Regions from separate parts of the Bacteroides sp. An279 genome, predicted to be linked through region 2. Evidence: riboswitches for the same ligand, from Rfam matches in the RefSeq annotation. Region 2 holds a riboswitch; the other holds the start of a gene.
The links. A riboswitch is a leader RNA that binds a small molecule or an ion and turns the genes downstream of it on or off. The one in region 2 is predicted to bind S-adenosylmethionine.
Positions count from the first base shown of each region.

Region 1: another riboswitch for S-adenosylmethionine. It lies ahead of B5F78_RS11665 (hypothetical protein); the one in region 2 lies ahead of B5F78_RS15060 (NADAR family protein).

Region 1 covers NZ_NFJA01000066.1:5,471-18,760, forward strand. Annotated here, with positions in the region: gene B5F78_RS17860 (hypothetical protein) at 1-105, shown strand, start outside; gene B5F78_RS11595 (hypothetical protein) at 124-552, shown strand; gene B5F78_RS11600 (toprim domain-containing protein) at 642-1,655, shown strand; gene B5F78_RS11605 (hypothetical protein) at 1,687-2,106, opposite strand; gene B5F78_RS11610 (SLOG family protein) at 2,211-2,837, opposite strand; gene B5F78_RS11615 (phosphoribosyltransferase) at 2,838-3,404, opposite strand; gene B5F78_RS16870 (hypothetical protein) at 3,850-4,065, shown strand; gene B5F78_RS11625 (single-stranded DNA-binding protein) at 4,196-4,597, opposite strand; gene B5F78_RS11630 (PcfJ domain-containing protein) at 5,646-6,926, opposite strand; gene B5F78_RS11635 (PcfK-like family protein) at 6,928-7,344, opposite strand; gene B5F78_RS11650 (single-stranded DNA-binding protein) at 8,578-8,976, opposite strand; gene B5F78_RS17275 (hypothetical protein) at 9,372-9,518, shown strand; gene B5F78_RS11660 (hypothetical protein) at 10,352-10,738, opposite strand; SAM-I-IV-variant riboswitch at 10,936-11,041, shown strand; gene B5F78_RS11665 (hypothetical protein) at 11,040-11,273, shown strand; partial or broken gene B5F78_RS11670 (helicase-related protein) at 11,377-13,119, shown strand; gene B5F78_RS11675 (clostripain-related cysteine peptidase) at 13,188-13,290, shown strand, end outside.
Region 2 covers NZ_NFJA01000119.1:228-8,697, reverse strand. Annotated here, with positions in the region: gene B5F78_RS15075 (hypothetical protein) at 1-601, opposite strand, end outside; gene B5F78_RS15070 (hypothetical protein) at 614-1,447, opposite strand; gene B5F78_RS15065 (hypothetical protein) at 1,444-1,944, opposite strand; gene B5F78_RS15060 (NADAR family protein) at 1,935-2,747, opposite strand; SAM-I-IV-variant riboswitch at 2,745-2,849, opposite strand; gene B5F78_RS15055 (zinc ribbon domain-containing protein) at 2,935-4,251, opposite strand; gene B5F78_RS15050 (hypothetical protein) at 4,288-5,409, opposite strand; gene B5F78_RS16920 (hypothetical protein) at 5,480-5,683, shown strand; gene B5F78_RS15040 (SPFH domain-containing protein) at 5,770-6,882, opposite strand; gene B5F78_RS15035 (zinc-ribbon domain-containing protein) at 6,894-7,616, opposite strand; gene B5F78_RS15030 (WG repeat-containing protein) at 7,622-8,089, opposite strand; gene B5F78_RS17370 (hypothetical protein) at 8,086-8,259, opposite strand.

The DNA.
Region 1 (13,290 bases), on a different contig from region 2:
ATAAATGATGTGAACGAAGTCTTGAAAGCTGTTGAAGAAAGAATCAAGAAACGCAATAATCCAGATAATACACAAAACCAGAGACAGGAAAGGAAATTTAATTAACCGACAAAAAGAATTAGTATGAGAAAGATTTTTGCAACATTATTGGCGGCAGTAAGTTTATTGACAGTATCATGCAGTAAGGATGATAATCCTACAACAGGCAGCAACGGCACCGGAGTGTACAGAATTTCAATTGTGGTCAATGGAACCGAAGCAAAGGGATTTGCCCATATCACTAACCTTGACAGGGTTAACATCAAAAATGAAAATACAGGAGATTCGTCTTTATCTATAGACGATGAATTTATATCAAGTGCGAGTTATATAACAGAGGGGAAAGTCAAAGAAATAGCTGCACAAGGGATGGTGTATTCAAATGAAAAGGCAAGCATACGAATGAAAGTCACAAAAGACGGGGAAACCGTTTTTGACGAGACCAAAAGCATTGACCCAGAAAGCGGAACCGGTAAGATTGGTGAACTCAGGTTTTCGACAATTTCACAATAAGGTATAATTTTGTTTGATAGTAGAACTATACCTTGTAAGATTTGATAGTTTTTTGTATCTTTGCACTGTTAAAACACTGATTTTCAATTATGAAAGTTGATTTCAACAAACTAAAGACAGAAATTTCACTCCCTGATTTTCTTTTGAATCTGGGATGGAAATTTGTTGCCGGTTCTTCAAACAGCTGCCCCAAAATGAGTAATGGTACACATACCATTGTCATCAAAAGGAATGCACAAAACCAATATACATATTGGGATGTACACAGCGACAACGTGAGGGGCAGGACAATTCTTGACATTATGCAGGAACATCTTTTCGAGACAACCGGAAAGCAACCCACATTAAGAGAAGTCGGTGAAATACTTCAAAATTATATAAATACGAATCAGATAATAACCCCTGAAAACAGCAGATACGATGTAGGCAACACAAGTATGAGTGCAGACGAACTGACAACGTATCTTAACCAGCTTATGCCTTATAAGGGTAATTATCTACAAAGGCGCGGCATATCAGAGGATTGCATAAACAGTCAAGTCTTTAAAGATGTCTTTCTTATCAGGGAGGTTAAGAACAAAAACACCATATATAGGAACATCTGTGTAAAGATGTACAATGACAAAGGAGTTCAGGCTATTTCCCAGAGAAATGAAACATTTAAGGGCATTATTGGCGGCAAGTTTGATTGTCTTGCCACAAGTAACCATGACAAAAGCAGACCAATTGATATTTTGTACGTCGGTGAATCTATTATAGATTGCATATCTCATTACCAGCTGTGCCACACGAATACAAGTTTGAATCTTGTATATGTATCTACTGAAGGTACACTCACCGAAGGGCAAATGCAATTGCTCCGTATCATTCTCAGCAAGAATGAAGTGAAGTCACTTCATACTATCTTCGATAATGACAAGCAGGGCTACAAATACACGTTATGGCTTGACAATAACCTGAGAGGTATGCAGCATGATGTAGAGCAAATGGATAATGAGGTATTAAAAAATACAGCTTACCGGGTTCAAAATACTGAGTTTCCACAAAAAAAGGACTGGAATGATGATCTGAAAGCATCGACTATAGAAAAGACCGCTGACTAAAGGCGGTCTTTTCTATTTTTTCATATTGAAATCAATCAATAAGAATTGTACGGTTACCGTATAGAATCTCCATGAGGAAATTATCCCTTAATGTTACTTTCGGGAAAGAAGAGAGCTTAACCCATGAATTAGTTAATGGGTTGAACTTTTTTATTACAAGTTTATTTGACGGTGATATTCGTATCATCTGAAAACCTGCATCAGTAAGGTTTGTTAAGTCAGATAACTTTATTCGTTCACTTGCATTGAGAATATATTTACAAGAATGGCGCATAAGGGATATACTAAACTCGATATCTGAGAATTCAGAGGATTTTTCAACGGTGCGCCAACCGGGTGTTTGAATAGCAGACATTCGTTTAAGTATGTAGACACCTTCCTCGGTCTTGGATATTTTGATGACATTGAAATCACCTTGCAATGCAATTTTAAGTAAATCCTTTTCACGCATAATTAAATTTCAGAATATTAAATACTTATAGATGCAAAGATAACTATTTAGTAATTCCGATGTGTCTTTTTGCTACTTTTTGTATGAAAAAGTAGTTGTGCCATCTATAATCTATTTTTATATAAGTTATAAATGGGCAATTTCTTATCAAGTGCCTTTCTCACCGTATATGATGTACCACCCAAGGACTTTCCATCCCAATATGCTATCAACTGACATGAGTGCGAAATCATGTAATCATTACGCTTTAAGTAAGCTATATTTGAGAATGAGCCGGACACAGTTACTACTTCGTCTGCCCGATTGAAAATATTCATATATCTCTTCTTATTCTCCATCTTGAAGTATTTGTCTTGTCCGGGGAAGGGCACAACAATAATAAGAACAATGTCTGTAAGTTCTTCTTTAAGGCTTAGAACAGCTTCAGCTGCTATGGTATCGAAGCCTACAGCACCACCCGCATAAAAGAATCTGATGCCGTTCTTATAACAATATCTGATTGCATCCTTCACCCTTTCAGCGGTCTGCCTACAGCTAATAACTTGGCGGTGTCCGGTAAAAGAGGCGGACAGATGGCTGAGCCATATATCCCGTGATTTTCTGCATATATCAAGGGTGGCACCCGTTGTCTCGTATTTGAGTCCGTTATGTGCTATATAACAATATAAAAACAAGGTCTCATCTTGGAAGAGACCTGTTTTTATTGTTTTATATGTTTCTATTGCTCTCATCTAATTTGTATAAACTGTTTTACCTATAAAAAGTCCGCCTAAAACTTCTGCACCCAATTTTTCAATTTTATTGGCAAATATCGCGTAAGCGAATCCCTTTGTAAGAATATCATCAAACACTATCACTTTTTTTCCTTTGAAAAAATCTTGGTCGAACTCTATTTCCTGTTTATTATGAATGGTGCTCTTATCTACATTATCATGCTCGGCAGATTTTTCTCCTTTAACTTTAATATGGTCGTAAGCGTTATCCATCCCGCTAAGTTGGCAAACCATAGAAGAAAAGCATTTGTATCTCTTTTCATTCTTTTCTGTACTCGAAGCCGGAACACAAGCAGAGACAATGTTTTTTGTCTCTGTCCCATAAAGTTGAATGAGCTTGTTTGCAACCAAATAAGCTACGTACGAAAATGCTTTCCCATCTTTAAAGTCCCAAATAAGCCTTCTTATTTTCCACTCTTCCTGAGTTGCGTTTCTATTCTTTGTTGACAAATAAGGATAAAAAGAAAACATCATCTTATTCCATTGTCTGTCTAAACTGGGATATTTTCCGAACGTAGTTGCCATATCGCTTATTATTAGATGGTTAAACTTGAATTATTCTTCAGCTAGATTTAGACCTTTTTTAAACCTTTGTCTTGGTTTGGTCTTTTGTCCGCTGACTTTTTTTTATTGAGAATCATTCCCCACCTGAGTTTGAGCCTTTTTTTACGGCTTATTGAGGTACGGGAGAGTGGAATTAGAAAAGTTTTGAACGAAAAAAATGTTGGGGCAGGCGCAGACAACATCGTTATTTTTTTCAGGGCAAAGGCAGAATGCCGGAACTCTTTCATTTCCACAACACCCATATACCTTTGCCGTATAAAAAGAAAGGCTCTTAGATGGGGAAACACCGATAAATGAGGAAGCGGCCAGCAGAAAAGACCAATGAAAGACAATCGAAAAAGAATTTATACCGATTATATCCTGGGTAGATAAGGAGCTGTAGCGACAACCTAAGTAGGGTGGAGGGTTGGCTGCTTTGCAAGCTATCGGTATGCCAAGGCTCTGCCTTACCTATGGTTCAAGAGTACACGCCATACCAGATGACGGAGTGCAACAGTGCAGCCGTTGTACCCCAGGCATCAGGGATGGTGTGACATACGGGTTTACAATGAGGGAAGGGAACGAACCTGGAGTCATGGCGATGGGTGAGAGAGTGTACCGCATGAGCAGTTACGCCGCCTGAGTGCGCTTCAGCAAAGGAAGGTCAAGGAACAGTGAATACCTTAATGGGGCGGTGGGAGTAAGAGAACTGCGTGAACGCAAATAAACTCCTCGAAAGGGCATAAAAAAAGGGTGGCCGAAGCCACTCTTTTCTATTTTGAAGTTTCCTTCTTGGTTCTTTTCGTCTTGTTGGAAGCCTTAGCCAGTTTCTCTTCCTCCACCTTGTCAGGGGCGAGATAGAACTCGACGGCTACCATTGTAATTCTGTTACGCTTCTGACCTGTCTCCTTGTCAGTCCACTCTTCGGGTTTGAAGTACCCTTTGACTGTTAGAAGTGCACCCTTCTTGATGATGTCGAATGCTGTGGCCGCCTCATTCTTGCGCCAAGCCTCGATAGCCATGAAAGCTGAAGTGTAGGTAGTTTCCTTCCCCTTCTTTTCAGGTCGGTTGACTGCGATAGAGAAGCGTGCAACGCTTGCTGTATCAAAATTGTTCACCTGAGCATCATTTGCTACGTAACCAGTCACTGCGAAAGTATTTTCAATCTTTTTCATATGGAATGAATTTTAGAAGTTAATTAATCATTTTTACGGTGCTTCAATAAGGAACAGACTCTGTGGTAGCCATGAAAAAATGTACGAATACTCTTTTTGTGCTTGCAGAAAAAGGAAGATTCTTAAATTTTTTATTGGATAAGATGGCAGCAGATAATTTATCCCTGAATACTCTTTTTGTGAGTATCAGAAAAAGGAAGATTCTGGCGTAAATAGGCAGAGCCGGTATTTGCGAATCGTCCACCGACACTTTCGGAAAAAAGTGGAAGCTGTTCCATAACTTTGCACCAAGGAAATATGATTTGACTTCGCCGGAAATTCATTTGGAAAGATTGAGGTTCGCAACGGTGTAGTGCATGATGCTCAGACCGATTTGAACTTACAGCAAGCGTGCTTTTCGAAGCAGTCTTACGATAATGAATTGGGGGAGGTGCGGTACATGACCGGCCGGCTGTCGAGGCAGCATGAATGAGCAACAGCAGTACCAACGTAAGGGAAAAGGGTGCATAAGAGTCAATGACTGTTGTTTCCCGAAAGAGTGGCAGGAGACAGGTGCGTTGAAGGATTAAGGTAGCCGAGCTATGCAGCACCGGTGGAGGGAGAGTTACAGGTGTGGCGTAAGACGGAAAGTCCAAGAAGATTTGAATACGGAAAGGCTTCAGCCACAACCTTAAAAGATGCCCTTTCGAGACTCCTCTGTCCCGGCATCCGTGATGCCGGGCTTTCTTTCCGGTGGGAGAAACAACGTGAAGCTGCGGCAAATATACAGAGGATATGTCAGGCATGACGTTCCGGAAGCAAGCGATGGATCGGCATGGCTGACTTGTCCCGTTTGCCAGTCTGTGTGTTCTGCCCAGTCCAAAGCGCAAGCCTTGGACTGGGATGAATATGCAGATTATAAGCTTATTCCTTAGCAATAGTGTGGGTGGAGGAAAGATTAATTCAATATATACACAATTACTTATGTAATTACGTAATTAAGTAATTATGTTATAGTGTTACATAATTACTTAAAAATTATAATAAATTAAGCCTAACTAAGTTAGGCTCAACTGCACATCCGTTTAGCGATTAGAGGAATGTTCTTGTTCATCACTCTTAGTATGTCATCGTGATATTCTGAGTTCATATTATGATGTCCTCTGCATTGTACCACCTTCATTGTATCAAGACAAATTTCGATAGTTTCTGTTTTTACTCCGTCAACCATAGCAGATAGGATTAGGGATTTTTCATTCTTGAAGTACTCGTTTGAGAATACGCAATGTTTCATAAACTCTCCTTCTTCGATAAACTCATGAACACTTTCAAGAACCCTTATCTGAATATTGCCTTCGCTGATAATAAGACCGAAGAATTTTGCCTTCGCTTCCCTATATAGTTTCTCATGCTGAATGGCTCTTCTTTTCTTCTCCCTTATCTGCTCCCTTGCAGCTTCTTCATGTTTCTTACGGCTTAGCCTGTCATGTTCCTGATGCAGATTTGAAGGACAAACGTAATGAGGGTTTGAGGTGTCCTTGCCGAAATGAAGAAGCAATCTGATATAGTCACACCATAAACCTACATCTGTAATATCATACTTGTGACGGATGGCAACTCTGATGGATTTCCAAATATCATCCGAAATGCTATCCTTGTCGGCAAAATGTTTGAAAAGGGAAATCTGTCCACATTTGAGAAGGGTCTCTTTCCTATTATCGGAAAGTATAGCCTTGAAAACAGTATAGTGGGAAAGGTCGTAAGTTTTTCCCTGATAGCCGTTTCTTTTTATGGTTTCAGTAACCTTTATTCTTGGATAGGTGGATACTGCATTAATATCATATACAAAGTTATCCGAACAGCTGCGCAACTCCATATCACTACAGAAGTTCCAACTATCATAATAGAAGGAACACATATTTCTCTTGAGTGCCAAAGTATTTGTCTTTCCTTTGGGTGTCAGCCATCTCTGAACAACTTCCCTTATTGAATATTGTGCCGGTCTTCCTATTCTGAAATCGGCAAAGACAACAAAGTGCCTTAATACCTGGTAGTCCTTGACTGCGGTTATTACGGTGTAATAACTTTTAAGGTTATATACCTTCGTCCTGTCTGAACGTACTTTGAGCTTTCTTCCGCAATGTGGGCAAGTCACATTAACTGGAATATAGGAAAGTGTGTCCTGCCATGTATGGGCACAATCGCAACAGGTATAGATACCTTTCGCCGTTCTCTTGGCGAAAGGTTCAAAACAATGTCTGTAAGCATACTGCTCTTGTCTCTCTGTGATTGGTTTCATTTTCTTTGAAAGTGAAACTATCTCCCTTTGTATGTTATTGGTTGGTCTCATATCAAAAATCGAATAAGGTTGGTGCTGCGTTTGTCTGGGTTGATGTAGGCTTAGCCTTTTTGTTGCGGTTCTTCATCTTCTGAATTTCCTCTTCCTGATACTGACGGATGGCTTTCTGTCGGGCTTCAGCCTTTTCTTCATCTGTCAGTTCAACATGATGATTAACTACAACATTACATTGAATTTCCTTGCCAATGTCGATATGGTCTTCATCGAAGTAGTGAATACATCTGCCATAAATTTCCTCGTCTGAAAAACCACAACATCCGGTTCCTTGTACCCAATTAAGCACATAGGTAACGCAAGCATCGAGGTTCTTGTGTGGCTTGTTATAACTCTGTGCAAACAATTCATCGTTTGCTGCCTTGTTGTCCAAAAATGCCTTTATGGTCTGCTTGAAGTGTTCTGTTCCTTTCATAATTATTCTGATTTAAGTTCTTTGTAACTGATTTTTACTAAATGGATGCACCCAAGGAATATGAGTGACAATAGGGCAATGGCTACTATATTCGTGTTGGGATGCACAAAGAGGGAAGCCAGCACCATCGCTGCCGAACAGATAAAAACAATGATTGAAATGATGAACTGAACTACTGCCATATCGCTTGAATTTTAATGAGTTAAACATCGAATTATTCTTCAGCGAGATTTAGACCTTTTTTTCAGAAAGTTTCCTTTCCCTTGTCTTTTGAATCCGCTGACTTTTTTTTTAGAGAATCATTCCCCATCTGAGTTTGAGCCTTTTTTTTACGGCTTATCGAGGTTTGGGCGAGTGGAATTAGAAAAGTTTTGAACGAAAAAAATGTTGGGGCAGGCGCAGACAACATCGTTATTTTTTTCAGGGCAAAGGCTGGAAGCCGGAACTCTTTCATTTCCACCACACCCATATACCTTTGCCGTACAAAAAGAAAGGCTCTCTGATGGGGTGAAGGACACAGATATGGGAAGCAGGATGACCGGAGAAAGACCAGGGAAAGGAATGGACAATGAAAAAGGTGTGCAGCATGTACACCGGAACAGACACAAGCTGTCTGTTGCATGGCGAAGATCCGTTTACGGTGCTTCGCTTCGGGTAGGCAATGCGGCTGTACCGGGCACTCATATTATGTCAATTCGTATATCAGGTGGGAGATAAAGGTTGTTAAGGCATAGCCTTAGCTCCGTATCGGAGCATGATGCGGATTGGATATGTGTAGCTTTTCCTACCCGTCTCTTGCCTGTCTGTAAGCCTGTGAGCAGACTGACAAGTGCCGGATAGGGTAGGAATACAGCCGATACCTTAATGGGGTGGTGGGAGTAAGAGAACTGCATATATGCAAGAAAGACCTACAAGGTTTCCCTTACCTTGTGTATCGCACCATGCCAACATACGGAGCATATCAGCATAGCCGTTATGCCCCAGGATGCCGGCACGGTGCGCAATGGGTGAGTAATAAGTGATGTGTATGGTCGAAAACAGAGTCTTGGACTATACAACAGAACGGATGTCCGCTGCCTCTGCCAGAAGCGTCTATACCAATAGACACCAGATGGCAAAGGCAACCCGGACATACCTTAATAGGGCGGTGGGAGTAAGAGAACTGCGTGTACGCAAGACAAATCCTCGAAAGGGCGTAAAAAAAGGTGGCCGAAGCCACACTTTTCTTTTCTATTAGGATACTGTCTTCTTCGTCCTTTTCGGTTTCTTCTCCGATGGAGCCGGTTTCGCCTCTTCCTCCTTCTCGGGGGTCGGATAAAACTCGACGGCTGACATGACTATACGGTTGCGCTTCTGACCGGTCGCACTGTCAGTCCACTCTTCCGGTTTGAAATATCCCTTCACTGTGAGATGTTCACCCTTCTTTATCCGGTCAAACGAATCGGCGGCCTCGTTCTTGCGCCAGGCTTCGACAGCGAGGAAGGCTGATGTATAGGTGGTCACTTCACCTTTCTTTTCTGACCTGCTGACAGCTATCGAGAAGCGTGCTACGCTTGCTGTCTCAAAGTTACGAACCTGTGCTTCATTAGCAACGAAACCTGATACCACGAATGAGTTTTCAATCTTTTTCATAATGCATGAATTTTAGAAGTTAATTAATCATTTTTACGGTGCTACTATAAGGAACAGACTCTGTGGTAACCATGAAAAAATGTACGAATACTCTTTTTATGAACAACAGAAAAAGGAAGATTCTTATATTTTTTGGGGTAAGATGGCAGCAAATGATTAATCGCTGAATACTCTTTTTGTGCGTGCGGAAAAAGGAAGATTCTGAGTTAATAGGCTAAGCCGGTATTTGCGAATCGTCCACCGACACTTTCGGGAAAAAGTGGATGCTGTTCCATAAATTTGCACAAGGAAATATGATTTGACTTCTCCGGAAATTCATCTGAAAAAGTATCTCATCCGTACAGGTTCCGTGATGAAGCAACTGCCGGTTTGGAATTTGCAGCAAGCGTGCTTCGATGTCCATGCTGCCCGGGGTCAGTGTAGGTGAAGGGGCATACATCAGCCGGCTGTTGAAGCTGGGGGAAGGAGGCTGCCGTCAACGGAAAAAGAAGGAAGGGTGTATCCTAATAAAAGAAGGGATATTGCCGGAAGGACGGCTGTGAAACCGGAGCGGTAACCGACCTATGTCAGCCGCCAGATACGACACTGGAGGAAGAGGGAAAAAGGTCTGTGCTACACACACCGAAAAATGGAAGAAGACAACAAAAGACGGAAAGGCTTCAGCCACATAAAAAGACGCACTTTCGAGACTCCGCTTTCTCCTGGTGCCTGAAGGCACCGGGTCATTTCCAGGGTGGGTTAAAACCGAGCTGCTGCAAATTGCCAAACTGCATATCTCACCAGATGATCTTGAGTATGTAGTGTGAGGTGCTGAATTTGAAAGCCGGAAGTTTTATTCCTTTAGACAAGTGTAGTCCCAAAGAAGGAAACAGGCGGATTACAGCTTAATCCTTAGATAGGGTGGGGAGGAAATATTTTACACTCACTTACAACGGATTACAGTTATTATGTAATTACGTAAGAAAGTAATTACGTTACAATGTAACATTATTACTTTTAAACCATATCTAAGATTCAATTCTCACCTTATGCGCACATACGTTTTGCAATAAGAGGCATGTCCTTATTCTTCACCCTCAGAATTTCATCATGGAACTCAGAAACCTTATTATACCGCCCTCTGTTCTGAACCACATTCATGGTCTCCAGTGGAACCTCGATTGTTTCTGTTTCCACTCCGTCCACCACAGCCGAGAAGATAAGTGAATTATCATCATTGAAATATTCAATGGAAGTATGAGATGAAAGTTGGACAATTCGCCATACCTAATCTGAGTAAAAGTTGCTATCGCGGTGCCGGAAGATACCCACAGACCCCAGTTATGCATATCCCCTAAACCTTTCATAAGGGCATAAGGGCACAATGAGCCAAGGCTTATTTATAATTGGCTGATTCACCGACAAGCTTCACACCTTCTTCTGTATAGTCAAAGAGATGAATGCTGGCATAGACATCATCTCCGTCTGTCAAACACAAGTAAACTTTCCACGCTTTTGCTTCGGCGACTTCGTCCGATGCCTTCCCCTTCTCGTCGAGGAAACCATCATTCACCAATATGGGATATAATTCTTTGTGGAATAGCCTCGTCATGCTCTTTTTGCAAGGATATTCGCCATAGTCAATTTCGTCATCAGATGTGACAAGCGACAAAGACACTTCCACAAAGTCCTTTGTTACCTTTGGTGTGATATTTTTCAATTCTGACACATAATCATAGTGGCAGATATAGTCCAAGGCTTCTTCAAATCTATCTTTCGTCATATATACTCCCTATATTACTTGTTCATTAATGAATGAAACAAAAGTAGGCATTTTTTATCTGTTTATATGGGAACAAGATGCGATTAACAAAAATTTCATAGAAGCCGACTAAAAGTGGGACTGTCATGAAAAAGGCTATTAACACAAATTATCCTGTAAAATTTGCAAACCGACCTTTCACGACCTTATATTTGTAACCGAAACATCAAGAGCCGTTTAAGTACGCACCAACCGAGTTCCGATATTGTAACCACGGTGGTAAGACGATGTGGATTTGTCTAATAATCAAAATATAAACAATATGGATGATTTTACAATCACGGGGGAAAACCGCCCCGAATTCTCTTTTTACCAATCACTTTTTAAATATTTTGTGTTGGGACATATGGAAACGTACGATGCCAGCAAGCTGGACTGTTGGGCTTTCCATAAGTCTACAGACGAGAGGGATGACATGCCTCTTCGCATGGGAAACCTTTGTGGAGGTTATCCGTTCTCTTTTTACAGACATATTTCTCTACTTATGATTAAATAAGGCAATCCGCAACAACGCTTGGTAAAAAATGGGAAAGCTTGAAATTACAAAGAATGACTTGAAAAAACGTTTTGCGGAATACAACGATTTGTATTTTCAGAACAAGCTGGCGGCGTTCTACAACGAGATAACCGACTACCGCACGGCGGAGGACGTGGGCGTGGACCGTCCGAAGAAGAACGAGATACTGCACCACATACCGCCCACGCCCGACCAGGAGGTGTTTATCGAAAAGCTGATGCAGTTCGCCAAGTCGGGCGACGCGACCATTCTGGGCAGACCGCCACTGTCTGAAACGGAGGAAAAGGCGAAGATGCTCATCGCCACGGACTACGCAAGGAAGATGGCACTGGACATGCGCATGATTGACCCGGATTACGAGGAACACCCCGACAACAAGGCGAGCCATTGCGCCAAGATGATAGCGGAGTATTACCGCAAGTATGACGCGCACAAGGGGACGCAGTTCGTCTTTTCGGATTTGGGCACGTACCAGCCCGGTGGCGGCTGGAGCGTCTATACCGAAATCAAGCGCAAATTAGTAGAGGACTACGGCATACCCGCCCATGAAATCCGCTTCATTCAGGAGTGCAAGAACGAGAAGGCGCGGAAAGCGGTGATAGAGGCGATGAACGAGGGTCGTGTACGTGTGCTGTTCGGCTCTACCAGTATGCTCGGCACGGGCGTGAACGCCCAGCGAAGGGCTGTAGCCATCCATCATTTAGATTGTCCCTGGCGTCCGTCCGACCTGCAACAGCGTGACGGCCGGGCGGTCAGAAAGGGCAACGAGATTGCCAAGCTCTATGCGGACAACAAGGTGGATGTCATCATCTATGCGGTGGAGAAGTCGCTGGACTCGTACAAGTTCAACCTGCTGCATTGCAAGCAGACGTTCATCAGTCAGCTGAAAAGCGGCGCGTTGGGCGCACGAACCATCGACGAGGGGGCGATGGACGAGAAGTCGGGCATGAATTTCTCGGAGTATATGGCGATACTGTCCGGCAACACGGATTTGCTTGACAAGGCGAAGCTCGAAAAGAAGATAGCCTCATTAGAGGGCGAACGCAAGTCGTTCAACAGGGGAAAGCGCGATTCGGAATGGAAATTGGAGGGCAAGACAAAGGAGCTGAATGACAACAAAACCGTCATCGCCGCCATGACGGAAGACTGGGAGAAGTTCACCGCTGCCGCCAAGACCGGAAAGGACGACAACCGGCTCAACCCGATACGGATTTACGGGGTGGTTTCCGCTGATGAGAAAGCCATCGGCAGGAAGTTGCAGGAGATAGCCAAGAATGCCACGACTGGCGGGCAGTACCTGCAAATCGGCGAGCTGTACGGCTTCCCCATCAAAGTAGTCAGCGAGCGGATGATTTGCGACGGGCGCGAGACCATCGACAACCGTTTTGTCATCGAGGGGCATTATAAGTACAAGTACAACAACGGCCATCTGGCGATGGCAGACACCCACGCTGCCGCAGTGAACTTCCTCAATGCGTTGGAGCGCATCCCCGCCATCATCAAGCAGTACGAGGAAAAGAACCAAGTGCTGGAACGCGAGATACCGCAGTTGCAGGAGATAGCGGGCAAGACATGGAAAAAGGAGGACGAATTGAAGCAGTTGAAGTCCGAGCTTGCCGCCCTCGACCGCAAAATACAGCTGGAACTGGCACCCAAGCATGAGGAAACGCCAAGTCAGGGGCAGGAACAAGGCGGTCAGGCGGTACCGAAAGCGGAGAACGTGCCGAAGCCGGACGATGCAGCCCGTGACTATATCCGTGACCATATTATAATAGGCAGGCCGGATATTCCCGGACACAAGGAATACCGGGGCGTGAAAATGTGACGGGAGGACGGCAAGGACGGTGATATACCGGGCCCGCCGTCCGCTTTTTTTTCGCCATTGTAACCCCGTTGTCATATCAAACCGTTACCTTTGGCAAATTAAACCGGAAGAGGAATATGAACAAGCGCAAGTTTTTCCGTGCGGCTTTGGGCTACTGCCTTCTTTTGCCGC
Region 2 (8,470 bases):
ATATATCTATGACTTCAGGCAGTGTATAGGCTTGATAGAGTTCCTTCGCATCGTGGTAGTCAGCCAATATATCAGTAAATTTTGGCCATAACTTTCTGAAGAAATGAACTCTCACTGTTTCTGCCTTACCATCTTCAGTAACCATTGAGCAAAGGTTTCCACCACTTAACGGCGAACCTGACAAATACCATATCAAAGACATTGTATCATCTTTTTCACCAAATAGGACTGAATAAGGGCAATTATGCCACCATTCAATATATACGCCTAATGTGGCTGTTGAGAATGCTCCTGTATAGGCTAAACCGTTCCTGACTGTAACAGGCGTAAGCAACATCCTACTGTCATTGAGAATCCGTTTCCGATTGGCCAAGATGAGGAAAGAATTGTCTGTAAATAGTTTCTGCAAGTTACTCTCTTTCTCATCCGTCGGCTTGGGCTTTGCAGGTTTTTTCCCAATGCTTAAATACTCTTCTGTAGTGTCAAGCATAGGTGTTTTCTTACATAGTTCCACGATGGCATCCTGCTTAGGATAGCCTCGAATCACATTGCCGTCCTGCAACCGTATACCGTTCTCTATGATGATGTTATTCTCTTCCATATCCGTAATATTTTAAAGGGTCATCTTGCCGTAATCGGGTATAATCACCTTATTTTTGCTACCATATCTCAAAGTCACTTGTGTTGCCTCATTATTGAGATTCCACATATCTACTGCCCATTCATAATTGCACACCAACGACAAGGTGTGTTGTTTATGTCGTGACAAACCTTCCATAAAGTCCATCAGCATAGCTTGATGCTCAGGCGTAAGCACGTCCTTGTACGTCCCGTGCAAACAATAACAGTTCGTTTCCAAACAGACACACGTTTCAAACTTTCCGCCTTTCGTTTCTGTGTCCCGAATATGGAAATGAGGCGTAGTTTCTTCATCGTCTGTCTTTACATACATCTCGTATTTGTCATTATCACCGAAATATCCGATACGGGCGATATTCTCATCGCATTTGTACAACACTTTGAAATATTCTTTTGCTAACGGAACATCCTTTTCGAGCCTCTGAATGAAGTTCACTATATCCTCATCATCCGTACATTGGAGGCTCTTATATCCTATGCTCAGGAAATACTCAGTCAAACATCCCTTAATCTTGCCCCAATCGACCTTGTTGTCATCATACATCCGCTCCACATCGTCCAACATACCACATTTTAAGGAGATGGACTTCACAACGGAACTATCTTTCTCACAATCCACTCTTAGATGAAGATACATTCGTTTTAGTGTCCCCAATCGTTTCAATAGTAGGGCTTTCAATGATGAAGGCGACCACAGAGGCAGATAGCAATCAGTCAAAGCCTTGCTTATGGGGTTAAGTGAAATTATATCATAATCATCACCACCCCAATTCATATCTTCCGTACTTTTCTTCAATAATACTTTCATAGCATTCGGTTACAAAATTCTTTTTCAATAAGTCCGATTGATGTTTCCAAAACGGATGGAGAAAGTGATAATGGCTTAATTCCGTATTTTTCCATTAACTCATAGAAGCGTTCTATGCCATCCCTTTTCAGCATTCTGATATGGAAGTCAAGGAAAGCTAAAGTTTCAGCGTCAGCCTCTTCTTTCAATGCAATGGACTCTTCTATAGACGCTTGCAACTGCGAATCATACTGTTTCCATTCAGTCCATAACTTCTTATACTTGTCGTAACCATATAGTATGTTCTGATGTTGTTCATAGAGTTGCCCAAGTTCCCACTTAATCCTACCCATAATGTTTTCCATTGTAAAGCCATTACGGAAATAAGCAGATTTGGATAACCCTTTGCATGGCTTTTCCATTGTGATAGAGTAAGTGGAATAAGGGATAATCCTGCAATTTCCCTCCAATGCAATTCCTCTGTACAGCGTATTGATTTTGAAAGTTTCTATTCCCATAACCTGTCCTCCCCGTTAAAAGTCAACAACTCTCCGAAGAGATAGATTTTCTTTTTTCTCAGTAAGTCATAGTCAATGGGTGGGATAACATTGTTTCTTAGTGCGATTTGGCACATTTTCAAAATCTTGCCCATATTGTTTTCTCCGACAAAGTTACCGACATCCGTTATTTTTCCACATTGTTCTGATATTAGCTTATTCAAATCTTTCTTCTTCATTGTAGGATTGTGAGCAATCAACTCTTTCTTCAATGCTCTGCGTACATTCCTTAACTCTTTATTTTTTGCGCCCCATACAGATGACGTAGCTCCGTGATTGGCTGTGCTGTCTTCTATAATAACAACATCGTTAGGAATGGAAAGGAGCAAATTCCGAAAGTTTGAATTTCCTATGCACTTCTGCCACACCACATAAAGCATCCATTGCAGACGGATTTCCTCCCAGTCTTGCCGTACATATTTAAGATTTTTGCGCTTGATTACTTTCTTAGCCAAGAAAGCATTCGGCTCTTCCATGAGGCTGTACTGTATAGACTGTTTTGATGAAGAATCGGAAAACTCTCCACAAAGATAAGCTGCTTCACTGGTAAGAAAAATATGCCCATTCAAGGCAAATGGATAGCCTTTGCACAAATTACCAAGGCTCAGAGGTATTCCATCTCGCACATCAGTTGCCCTGCAAAAAGGCCAACAGCTCAATTTGCTTGCATCGTACATTTCAGTACGGCCAAGCATTATATCATTAAAAAGTGATTGATTGCAAGAGTTGTGGCGATTGCCACCAGTAATGTTACGGTCATCCATATTGTTTGTTTTTAATTGTTAAACAATCCGCATCATTTTACCACCGTGGCCACAATATATAAGGCTCGGTTGGTGTACATTCAAGTACTCTTGATGCTTTACGATTGCAAATATACTATTTTTAATGCGAATTATTCTCTATTTGATAAAATATTTGCCAAGCGTTGTACCTTTTTTAATATTCATATTATCCTAATATGCTATAAACTAAAAGACTAATCCAACCTAAAATTTCTATTACTATCGTAGGAACTTTGGATAATTTCTCTTTATCTTCTTGCTTTATATTAGGATTCTTTTCTTTAATTCTTTTTTTTGTTTCATCAATTAACTGCTTCGTAGTTTCAGCAGATAACTTAAGGTCTTTACTATTTAATGCATCAAGCAATGACTCTTTTCTCTGAAGCCAAGCTGAATACAAATTTGATTGTACCACGTTTTTGGCATCAAGTTCCTTTTTACTTGCCTTATGCATCCAAACGTAAAAAATAATCATACCAACAAGGGCAAAACAATGAAATGCTGTTACAGTACCTATATTATCTGAGTTTTTAACCCAATGAATAAAGAAAGATAATGTTGTAAGCACAGACCCCAAAAAGAATATAAGCCATAAAAGGGATGCAAAACAACTTATATATCCTTTATTCTCTTCTCGCTTTTTTAATGCGCTGATTTCAGCTTTCTTTATAGAATCCTCAGGTCTTTTAATCCTATCATTTTTATTTATCCCATCAATAATAAAATAAAATTTTTCATCTTTGCAGGTATATCTGATTAACCAGAAAGGTAAAATTAGTTCTTTACCAATACTATTATTGTAACTATATGAATAGCTTAAATCTTCATAATCGTTTGGAATTTGACTTTTTACGGCAGAAGATACTCTACGATCCAATATTGAATTGAAATCACTTTTCCGTAATACCATACTTTCGTCATCATCGGACGATTCCACCAATATTGACTTATCTTTTTCATCTAATTCATAATTGTCAGACAAATCATAGTATGCTAAATTAGACCTCTCATCTTTTATGAATGTATATAGTTCAGTTGGTATGTCTTCTATTTTACAAGATGGAAGTACATAATCAAAACCTCTTTGTGCTATTCCATTCATAAGATATCTCTTTGTCCTTGTTTTTGTTTCATTGCCAACTTTGTATTTCTCATACACAAGTTTTATACAAGACCAAGGAGCATCAAAGTTACAATGATAAAAATATGTAGGAACAAGATATGGCGTAATTTCATCTATAGTTAATCTGTCAAATGTGTCTTTGGGCAAATTATCTACATCAGATAAATGACACAAAAATGCTTTTATAGCATCATCTTGGTTGATGGTGAAGTTGACCATTCTTACCGTTGACAACTCTGTTTTGTGGGATTTCTTTTTACGCTTAGGTTTAGGCATAGGAATCTTAGTTCCGCAATACTCACAGAATCTACCTGCTGTGCCTTCTGCACCACAATTCGGACAAATCGCTTTGGTATTCATAAATATATCCTTGTTTATTATATCCGACTTCAAATTTTATTTGCCTGTAATCTTATCCTTTAATAATACTATCGTTCCCTTTGCAAAGTCCTTAGCACCAAAAGTATTGTTCTTCTTATATTCCTTTTGCGCCTTGGCCTTGCTTTGATAGGAATTTATATCTATTGTAACAGGCACATCTTTAGGGACTGATAGAATGTCTGTAGCCACATTACACAAGAAATTTGTTGCTGCTCTCGTATCGTCATCAAACGAAAGGACTATCCTTGCATATTCTTTGTCGTATCTATCCAATCCCTTTTCTAAGGCGTATGAAACACTCTTTTCCGTAGCAAATTTTGCGACCTTATTCAAATCTGCTTGCCAATCCTTAATAATTATGAAAATTTGAGGTTTACCACTGTTCACCTTCTCTTCAAACAATGGCATCCATTTGTTATATTTGCTGAATACTACATTACATATACCAAATGAATTTATCCCCAATCGCGGGTCATCGTCAGTCATTTTCTCTTCATCAGCAGGGTCTATCTTATCCAAATCCAATGCCATAAGGAATGTTACCTCATTCTTAGGCTCTGTATTCTGCATAGTGATAAACTCTTTAAAGTGTGATAATATAGTATCGTAATATGATACTCCGTCAGGTGATTCTATTGTTGTACGGGCATCAAACAATTCATATCTTACGCCCATCTCATTCGCTGTTTCCGTTGGTTGGATAGGATTCTGTGCTTTTTCTTCAGTTGCTGCAACAATATCATCCTTGCTCTTATCTTGGAGAAACTGTTTGCCACATACCTCACATTCTTTGGCAAGTGCAGGCATTTGACTGTGGCAATAAGGGCAGAGTTTGGTGCATAAGCGTAGTATGCTCTGAATGTCCTCACTTAAATCTCCATTATTCGCATTGTCCCTTAATTGGCCGAAAAAAGATTTGCTTTCACCTTTGGGTATAAATTTCCCCCTAAGTTTTAGAGAGTTTTCATCAAATTTGAAAACAGAACTTTCATAACCTTTCTTTATGGCTCGCTCATTATACTTTTGCACCATCTTTTCAATTTTGTCTTTTGCGTCTAATGGTACGTCCCATTCATGACTTTCGCTTGAAATATATTCCTGCGTTTCAAGCACTCCCATTAAGTTATCTTTGCCCATAGCTCACTTAATTTTGTTGGATATTATATTGGTTATGAATAAGAATATTATTTGAAAAGCTACAAGAAGTATGAGTGCTATCATTGCCCAATTATCCTTTATTCTGTCAGGGGAAAAGGCGGATAGCATAAATTCTATGAATCCCAATGCAGGGTATATCACATACAAAGATGATTTGAAGCCGTCTTTTAATGGCAATATCCCAATCAGCAACATAAAAGTGCTTGACAATATGATGATTCCACTGCTGAGAAGCACATTAAGCCACTCATAACTACTGAGTAACAGGCCAAACAAGAAGTTGGCGACAAGTAGTGTTGCACAAGTAAATAGGACTATTCTCTTCATTGTCGTATGCTTTTATATTGTAGGTAACGGTGGAGGACATTCTTCGCTAAGCAAAGATTGAAAGTCTTCCACATTGCAGATTTTATCCCACGCTTTCATGCCTTTTCTCCAAACCAATGTATCTGCATTGATTTCATTGGCAGAATACTTTTGGCATATAGCATCAAAATCCATTGGCCCAACAGATTTACCGTTAATGCCTAAGTAATAGACAATCGCTTTCGGCAATGACGGAGGAACATCATCAGGGGATAAGCCGTTGGAGAATGTCTTTGCAGCCATAGTTCCGACTGCGCCTCCTATTCCGACACCTGCGCCAAGTCCAAGTGCCGCATTCATTGCGCCTCCGCTCTCGTTTTCTGCTGCTGCATCCAAAACATCAAAGGAGCGTGAAAGTCTATAATTCTTCTCACCCATAATCTTGATTTCTGCTGCTGCATCCTTGGCATCTTTCAAGTTCAAGAAACTTGGGTCATCCTCTTTTACAGTAATGGATATGATATTGAACATTTCTATGCCTATGCCATATCTCAGAAAGACCTCTTTCAGACATTCCTTTGCGTACTCTGACAGAACTTCTACCTGAGAATTGATATTCAGCACAGATAAACCTTCTTCTTTCAGCTTGTCATATATGATAACGGTCAACTTAGATAGAATAACACCCCTGAAATATGAAACGACTTTATCCACAGAGAAAGAAGACATGTTACCGACCAACTTTTCAAGGAATGTCCTTGGATTTTCTATTCTGAATCCATATTGTCCGTAAGCTCTGATTGGAACAATAACATCATATTTGGGGTCTTCTATCTGCAATGGCGTTTGCGTACCCCATTTGCAATCAAGCAATGAAATTTGATTCACAAACCATACTTCCGCTTGGAAAGGAGAGTCGCCTCCGAAAGGCAGGTTTACAACCTTGTCTAATAGGGGGATATTTTCTGTCTTTATGGTGTAAGTGCCACTGCTAAACTCATCATATAGTTTGCCCCCCTTCACAAAAATAGCCGTCTGTTCAGGATAGACCACTAACTGAGAGCCTAAGCGGATTTGCTCCGAAGGGAACTTATAAACAAGCTCCTTGTCGTTTACTTCCCATTTTACTACATCTACTATTGCCATACTCTTATGAATTAATCAAATAGTGATGATAAAAACAGAGGCAACCCTACAAACAGTAAAAAAAGAAAGATTACAATTGCAAAACTTATGAGAAATTTTAGACATTCTTTTTTACGTTCCTCTCTGAACTTTTCTTCCTTTTCTTTATTTTCCTGTTCGATACATTGAAGGTAATATTCATATAGTTTATCCGTTGCATTCGTATATTTTGAATGGTCGAAAATCGTATTATAGAATGCTTGACAAATGAGGACAAATAGTATTTCCTTTCCTTCCTTAACCTCATCTATTTTACAGTTCTTCCAATCTAAATTGCAAAATGTCTCTAAAATATCAAGGTTATCCGTTCCTATATACATATCATCAGAGTAATCATATTTTTTTCCATCCGAAATAATGGTTTTTATACCTCTTATCCGTAATTGGTTAAGAGTGAAAGAGTAGCTAATTCTATACTGACTAATCCTATCACAATGACCTATTTGATAAGATATTTCAAGGTCGGCTATGTCATTGAACTCGTCATATTCTAAACTAAAAATCCGTTCATCAAATTTGATTTGAGGCTTTCCCTTTATTTCACTGACAGAAACTTCAGGAGAAGGTTCGCTTTTTTTCGTTTTCTTCTTCTTTGTTTTTTTCGTTGCAACCAAAGATGCACCGCAAAATTGGCACGAAGTAGACGTGCTTTCATTGGGCGCACCGCAATTAGGGCAAATAATCTGATTATCCATAACTACTATTTTTTCAGTTTGGTGGAATCATACTTTGGAAACCAAGGAATAAACCCAAAAATCTTTCGGGAAATGGTAGAAATGGCTTCATATCTGCCACTATGCTTAAATTCTCTGATAAATATTCGTTTCGCACTAATGCACTCTACACAGATTTCCACATCTACAACATCAAACAATCCATATTTACCATTCTCCTTTATGGAGAAATAGCGTTGATGATTATTTATTAAAGTAGCGACATCTTCATATACACAGGGACACAACTCTTTCCCATTGATGTTACATATTCCCTTCAAGCAATTCTTGGAAACAATCAGAATCCCTTCCAAATACTCTATTCCTGAATACTGGTGTCTTGGGATAATAGTATTCTGATTCCCATCAATAACCTCAACACTGCCATCTGCAAACTTCCTCTTATAAAGACCTTTGCAGATAAAGTCTGAACTAAGAATTTGGTCTGCATTCATAGTTTCTCTATTGACAGTATAATGACATCGGCATCTTTTCTTACTGTCCCTCTTTGCTTCAAGGCGGTTATGGCTTCAGACTCACTGCCTGAATGAAGCATAATGGTAGTTGTGGCATTGGTTGCGCTACCTGCACTTTGAATGCGATACTTTATTCTGTAGCTGTTCATAATGATAACTTTATGCACCTACTGGCTCGCTTGGTGGGGTTCTTTATTTTGTTTTTGTAGGCACATAAAAAAGGTGAGCCACTTCAACGATTTTCTCTCGTAGACAGGTTCACCACAAACCTTGGAAGTAGAGATGCACGTTTCCGCAACTCACCCAAGGCGTATATCTGATTAACGGATATGCGACCAAGGGGAGAGCGTTTTCGGTGCT